Regions from separate parts of the Pseudomonas sp. GW821-FHT02H09 genome, predicted to be linked through region 2. Evidence: predicted binding sites of a transcription regulator. Region 2 holds the regulator's gene; the other holds the start of a gene.
What was found. The regulator FliA, encoded in region 2, starts transcription of late flagellar genes. The targets are predictions, from matches to a motif close to CTAAAGTTTNNNNNNNNNNNGCCGNTAA.
Positions count from the first base shown of each region.

Region 1: AC07VR_RS30715 (methyl-accepting chemotaxis protein) is a predicted target of FliA. The motif match lies at 1,780-1,807, and genes of this name have one in related genera.

Region 1 is NZ_JBWKVA010000036.1:23,821-27,237, forward strand. It holds gene AC07VR_RS30715 (methyl-accepting chemotaxis protein) at 38-1,663, opposite strand; gene AC07VR_RS30720 (transporter) at 1,943-2,965, shown strand; gene AC07VR_RS30725 (2OG-Fe(II) oxygenase family protein) at 3,277-3,417, shown strand, end outside.
Region 2 is NZ_JBWKVA010000014.1:64,065-67,481, reverse strand. It holds gene flhF (flagellar biosynthesis GTPase FlhF) at 1-249, shown strand, start outside; gene fleN (flagellar synthesis regulator FleN) at 369-1,199, shown strand; gene fliA (RNA polymerase sigma factor FliA) at 1,196-1,936, shown strand; gene AC07VR_RS19190 (chemotaxis response regulator CheY) at 2,103-2,474, shown strand; gene AC07VR_RS19185 (protein phosphatase CheZ) at 2,505-3,293, shown strand; gene AC07VR_RS19180 (chemotaxis protein CheA) at 3,321-3,417, shown strand, end outside.

The DNA.
Region 1 (3,417 bases), on a different contig from region 2:
ACCGAGCCGATACACAATCACGCCTGGAGGTGCCCGGTCATGCACTCAGACGTGCAGTCACCTCGTTCAGTTGCCCCGACAACCCGTGCAGATTCTGGCTCGCCGCTTCGGTGCGCTGCACGTTATCCAGGTTGGTACTGGCGATGCAGGTGATCTCGGTGAGGTTGCGCGAAATATCTTCGGCGACCGAGGTCTGCTGTTCGGCGGCGGTGGCGATTTGGCGGTTCATGTCGCGAATCGCTTCCACCGCCACAGTGATGCGCTCCAGCATCGCACCGGCCTGAGTGACCTGCTCGACGCTTTCCTCACTGCGCGACTGGCCACTCTCGATCGCCTGGGCCGCATCCACTGCGCCGGTTTGAACAGTCTGGATGATTTGATTGATCTCGATGATCGACGCCGCAGTGCGCTGAGCCAGGCTGCGCACTTCATCCGCGACCACGGCAAATCCACGCCCGGCCTCACCGGCACGGGCCGCTTCGATGGCCGCGTTGAGCGCCAGCAGGTTGGTCTGTTCGGCGATCCCGCGAATCACTTCCAGCACCTTGCCGATGCGCCCGCTGTCGGCCTCCAGACGCCGGATAACCGTAGCGGTATTGGCGATTTCACCGCGCATTTGAGTGATGGTGTGAATCGTCCCCTGCATGACCTTTTCGCCCTGCCGAGCAGAGTGATCGGCATCATCGGCAGCCCGCGCCGCGTCGGCGGCGTGGCGGGCGACTTCCTGAGCGGTGGCGGACATTTCGTTCATCGCCGTGGCGACTTGATCGGTGCGGTTGAATTGCTCGTTGGTACCGTGGGTCATGAGGCTTGCAATGGAATTCAGCTCACCGCTGGCACTGTCCAGATCCGAGGCACTGCGCTGCAAATGGCTGAAGGTTTCTGCGAGAAAATCCCTTAGCGTATTGGCGGCAACGGCCAGCTTGCCCAACTCATCCTGACGATTGCTCGCCACCCGCTCGGCAAAGCGACCCTGACTGAGTTGCGCCACATACTCGATCAGCTTGCGGATCGGCTCCACCAGATGGCGGTTGACCAGCCACAGGCTGAACAGACCGATCAACAGGCCCGAAGCAAGCATCACCACAATTCCCAGCAGCACAGTGCGATCGGCGCTGGCGCTGATCAATGTCGATTGCTCGGTGCCTTGCTTGCGTAACTCGTTGACCAGCTCGCTCATTTGTTCACTGGCGGCGCGGTCCACGCCTTTGACCGCAGCGTCTCCGGCCGTTGGATCAGCACCTGCCGCCAGATAAGCGTCGCGGCCCTTCTGATAGGCCGTACCCAAGACCCGGTGTTCCTCACGCAGTCGCTCAATGCGTGTCTTGAGCTGTGCATCGATTCCAGGTTGGCTGGCCAGCTGGCCAAGAATGCCCTGAACATCGCGCTGGCGATCTTCAAACTGCGTCCAGTACTTGTCCAGGTCAGCCGGCTGCTTGCCACGCAGCAGGACGTTTTTCCATTCCTGTACCTGAACTTTGAATTGCAGGTTGGCCTCATCGATCAGTTGTGAGGTGTGCAGCGGGCCTTCGATCAGATTGTGATAGCTCTGAACACCGCTGGAGAGAAAGTGAAAGCACGCCAGAGCAATCAACAGCATCGCAATCAAGCTGCCGCTCAGCATTGCCAGAATTTGAGCTCTCAGGGATTTTTGCAAAAACATCGAGTGGGATCTCATGACAGGGATAAAGCAGGCCATCTAGGGGCATGCATGACGTCTAGACATCCCTGTCACCAACAACCAGGCCTATGGCCAAAACACGAAAGATTACGTGAGCGTGATCGGCGCGCTGTTCGCATTCTTTAAAGGGTTCCGACCACTGGTCATCGCTCACTCGCCCGCGTCGCCAAACTGTCACAAAACCGTCAAACAGCCTTGCCATGATGCGGTTCAAGTGAGCCTGTGAAACGTCCTACAGGCACCTCCCGCCAGCGAGACTCCATGAACCACAGTATCGACCAACGCCATCGCGACTCTGATCTGTTCGGCCTGCTCTACGGTTTCAGTTTTCGCCCCGGCGAACGCGGCCGTGAAATCGATTCGGCCAAGGCTCTGGAATGCTTGAAACAACCCGCTGACACAGACGAGTTTCTCTGGTTGCACCTCAACCTGGCCCACGCCGCCTGCGAGCGCTGGATGAAAACCCATCTGGATTTGCCAGAAGAATTCTTCGAAGCGCTGCATGAAGGTTCACGTTCTACACGCATCGAACACGTCGATACGGCGCTGCTGGCAGTGGTCAACGATGTGGTGTTCAACCTGAGCAGCATGGTGTCTTCGGACATCTCGACCCTGTGGGTCTGCGCCCGCAGCCGCCTGATCATCAGCGCCCGCCTGCAACCCTTGCACTCAGTGGACAAGCTGCGTTCCTCGGTCAAGGCCGGTGAACGCTTTCGCTCGCCACTGGAACTGCTGGTACATCTGCTGCGTGATCAGGGCGAAGTGCTGACCCAGATCGTGCGCAAAACCAGCATCAGCGTCGACCAGATCGAAGACCAGCTATTGTCCTCGCGCCTGTCCACCAACCGCGCCGAACTGGGTACAAACCGCCGGGTGCTGGTGCGCCTGCAACGCTTGTTGGCGCTTGAACCGGGGTCGTTGCTGCGGCTGCTCAACCGCCCACCGCAGTGGCTACAGAAGGAGGACGTCAAGGAGCTGCGCAAGTCCACGGAGGAGTTTGCGCTGATCATCAACGACCTCACGGCCCTGGGCGAACGCATCAAACTGCTGCAAGAAGAAATCGCCGCCAACCTCAACGAACAAAGCAACCGCACCCTGTTCACCCTGACCGTGGTCACTGTGCTGGCGCTGCCGATCAACATCATTGCCGGCTTCTTTGGCATGAACGTCGGTGGCATCCCGCTCTCGGGCGACCCCGAGGGCTTCTGGATTCTGGTGGCACTGGTGGCGACCTTTACCGTGCTGGCCGGGCGTTGGGCATTTCGCAAGCGCCAGGATTATTGAGTCAAGCGGGCTTGCACAATCCCTGTAGCAGCTGCTACGGATCGCGTTGCGGCTGGGGCTATCGGGCAGTTTGTATTGGCTGTTTACGCAGTTGTTCCAAGCCTCGCTCAACAACTGAAAAAATCCCGGACCGGGCAATCGGTTCGGGATTTTTTTATCCAGCGAATCAGACTCAGGCAAGCGCAACACGCATTTCGTCGAAAAATCAGCGTATTAACGACCTTTTGCTCCAGCATCCGCTGGATTGCACTTCAGTTTGTTACCTTTGTGCCGACTCTTTAGAGACCCAACGTATTCAGGAGGGGGAAACCGTGAATTTGTATATTAATCAGCTTCAGAACAAAGCTGACTTCAAAAACGCCATCTACGCTGGCGATATCTTCCTGAACACCCAGCTCAACGCAGCCAAAGAACTGTGCGCATTCGCCCAGCAAAGCATCACCGCGGCGTTT
Region 2 (3,417 bases):
GGGTGCATCCTGACTAAACTGGATGAAACGGCAAGCCTGGGCGAAGTGTTGAGTCTGGCGATCAGTCACGAGTTACCCGTTGCTTATCTGACCGATGGGCCGCGGATTCCGGATGATCTGCATTTACCACGCCGCCATCAATTGGTCAGTCGCGCCGTGAGTGTGCAGATGCAGGAAGAACCCAGCGAAGAAGCCATGGCTGATATGTTCGCTGACCTCTACCACAGCCCGACCAAGCGGGTCGGCTAAGGTAATAACGAATAGATTGCAGTGAATCTACATCGATGGTCTGCCATGCATTGTTTCAGTGGTGAACGCGCAGCCAGTTATGTGGCCTCCGTCTAAGTAAGACAAGGTATAGAAAGAACATGGGCAGCATGCATCCCGTACAGGTGATTGCGGTGACCGGCGGCAAAGGTGGCGTCGGGAAGACTAACGTGTCAGTGAACTTGTCCCTGGCTCTAGCTGAGCTCGGCCGGCGCGTCATGCTGCTGGATGCCGATCTGGGGCTGGCGAACGTCGACGTTCTGTTGGGACTGACACCCAAACGCACTCTGGCCGATGTGGTCGAGGGGCGTTGTGAGTTGCGCGATGTACTGCTTCAGGGGCCAGGCGGCATTCGCATCGTCCCGGCAGCATCCGGTACGCAGAGCATGGTGCATCTGAGCCCGGCCCAACATGCCGGCCTGATCCAGGCCTTTAGCGATATCGGCGACAACCTCGACGTGCTGGTGATCGACACCGCCGCCGGTATTGGTGATTCGGTTGTCAGTTTTGTTCGCGCGGCCCAGGAAGTGCTGCTGGTGGTCTGCGACGAGCCGACCTCGATCACCGATGCCTATGCCCTGATCAAATTGCTCAATCGTGACCATGGCATGAACCGCTTCCGTGTGCTCGCCAACATGGCGCAGAGCCCGCAGGAAGGTCGCAATCTGTTCGCCAAGTTGACCAAGGTCACGGATCGCTTCCTGGACGTAGCCTTGCAGTACGTCGGTGCGGTTCCCTACGACGAGTGTGTGCGCAAGGCTGTGCAAAAGCAGCGTGCGGTCTATGAGGCCTTCCCTCGTTCGAAGTGCGCCCTGGCGTTCAAAGCCATTGCTCAGAAAGTCGATACCTGGCCGCTGCCTGCCAATCCACGCGGGCATCTGGAATTCTTCGTCGAGCGGCTGGTGCATCAAACGGCAGGGCCGGTGCTATGAGCGCCAGCGGGTACAACCTCTACAAGGCGTCGGCACGTGACAGCCAGTACGAGCTGATCGAGCGCTATGCGCCACTGGTCAAGCGTATTGCCTACCACTTGCTGGCACGCCTGCCAGCCAGTGTTCAGGTCGAGGATCTGATCCAGGCCGGGATGATCGGCTTGCTGGAAGTGTCGACCAAATACGACGCCAGCAAGGGCGCGAGTTTTGAGACTTATGCGGGGATCCGCATTCGTGGCGCGATGCTTGATGAAGTGCGTAAAGGTGACTGGGCTCCACGTTCGGTACACCGCAATACCCGGATGGTCAGTGACGCAATCCGCTCAATTGAAGCTAAAACCGGACGTGACGCTAAAGATCACGAGGTTGCGGCCGAACTCCAATTGAGTCTCGATGATTATTACGGGATTTTGAACGACACCTTGGGTAGTCGGTTGTTCAGCTTCGACGATCTGTTGCAGGACGGCGAGCATGAAGGGCTGCACGAGGATGGCGCGAGTGCTCATCTCGAGCCGTCGCGTGATCTGGAAGATGAACGCTTCCAGGCTGCGTTGGCGGACGCGATTGCCAATTTGCCGGAGCGTGAGCGACTGGTGTTGGCGCTGTACTACGACGAAGAGCTGAACCTCAAGGAAATCGGTGAGGTCCTGGGAGTCAGCGAATCGCGGGTCAGCCAGTTACACAGCCAGTGCGCGGCCCGTTTACGGGGGCGTTTGGGGGAGTGGCGAGCGCGCTGACAGGCAGTGTGGGGACACTGCGAACGAGGCTGGTATGGCGTAGCCGCACCGGTCACGGCCCGTTGTGCTCCATGCAACCGTTGAGTGTTACGCCGAATTGATTGAATGGCGCGTTCAGGTGCTGGGCGCGTTTTAAGACTGCTTGGAGGTCGAATTGGACAAGAACATGAAAATCCTCATCGTTGATGACTTCTCAACGATGCGGCGGATCATAAAAAACCTGTTGCGTGACCTTGGGTTCACCAACACGGTCGAGGCGGATGATGGTACTACCGCGATTCCGGTCCTCAACAGCGGGAGCATCGACTTTCTGGTAACGGACTGGAACATGCCCGGCATGACCGGTATCGACTTGCTGCGCCACGTGCGTGCCGATGAAAAGCTCAAGCACCTGCCGGTGTTGATGGTGACGGCCGAAGCCAAGCGCGAGCAAATCATCGAAGCCGCTCAGGCCGGCGTGAACGGCTATGTGGTCAAACCATTCACGGCTCAGGCGCTGAAAGAGAAGATCGAAAAAATCTTCGAGCGCATCGGTTGATATGCGGAGCCAGTCCGCCACGGGGGAGCTATGGAGCATAACGAATCTTCACTGGGCGATTTTGAATCGACCCTGAAAAAACATGCCAGCGAACTGGTCGAAAGCCTTGAAAAAGGTAAATTCGGCGACGCCGTGCAACTGATCCATGAGCTCAACCAGACCCGTGATCGCGGCCTGTACCAAGAGGTAGGCAAGCTCACCCGCGAGCTGCATAGCGCAATTGTCAATTTTCATATTGACCCGCACATGCCGCAAGCCGAGGAGGTTTCACAGATCACGGATGCCACTGAGCGCCTGTCCTATGTGGTCAGGCTGACCGAGGCTGCGGCCAACCGCACCATGGACCTGGTCGAGAACAGCACCCCGTTGGTCAATGGCCTGAGCACCGAGGCTCAGGCCTTGAGCGTGGACTGGGGACGGTTCATGCGTCGTGAAGTCGGTGCCGAGGAGTTCCGTGAACTGGCCCGGCGGGTAGACGGTTTCCTGACGCGTAGCGAGCAACAGACTCGTGTCGTGTCGAGCAATCTCAACGACATCCTGCTGGCTCAGGATTACCAGGACCTCACAGGCCAGGTGATCAAGCGCGTGACCCAATTGGTCACGGAAGTCGAAAGCAATCTGCTCAAACTCGTGTTGATGGCCAGTCACGTCGACCGGTTTGCGGGCATTGAACATGACCGCGAATCGATCCTCGCGGAAAAAGATCCGGAAAAACATCTGTCTCAGGGTGAAGGTCCGCAGATTCATGCCGATAAACGTGAAGACGTTATGTCCGGTCAGGACGATGTAGACGATTTGCTTTCCAGCCTTGGATTTTAGGCCGACTTATCAGGAGCACCCATACACATGAGCTTCGGCGCCGATGAAGAGATCCTTCAGGATTTCCTGGTTGAGGCCGGCGAGATTCTTGAGCAACTGTCCGAACAACTGGTTGAGCTTGAAA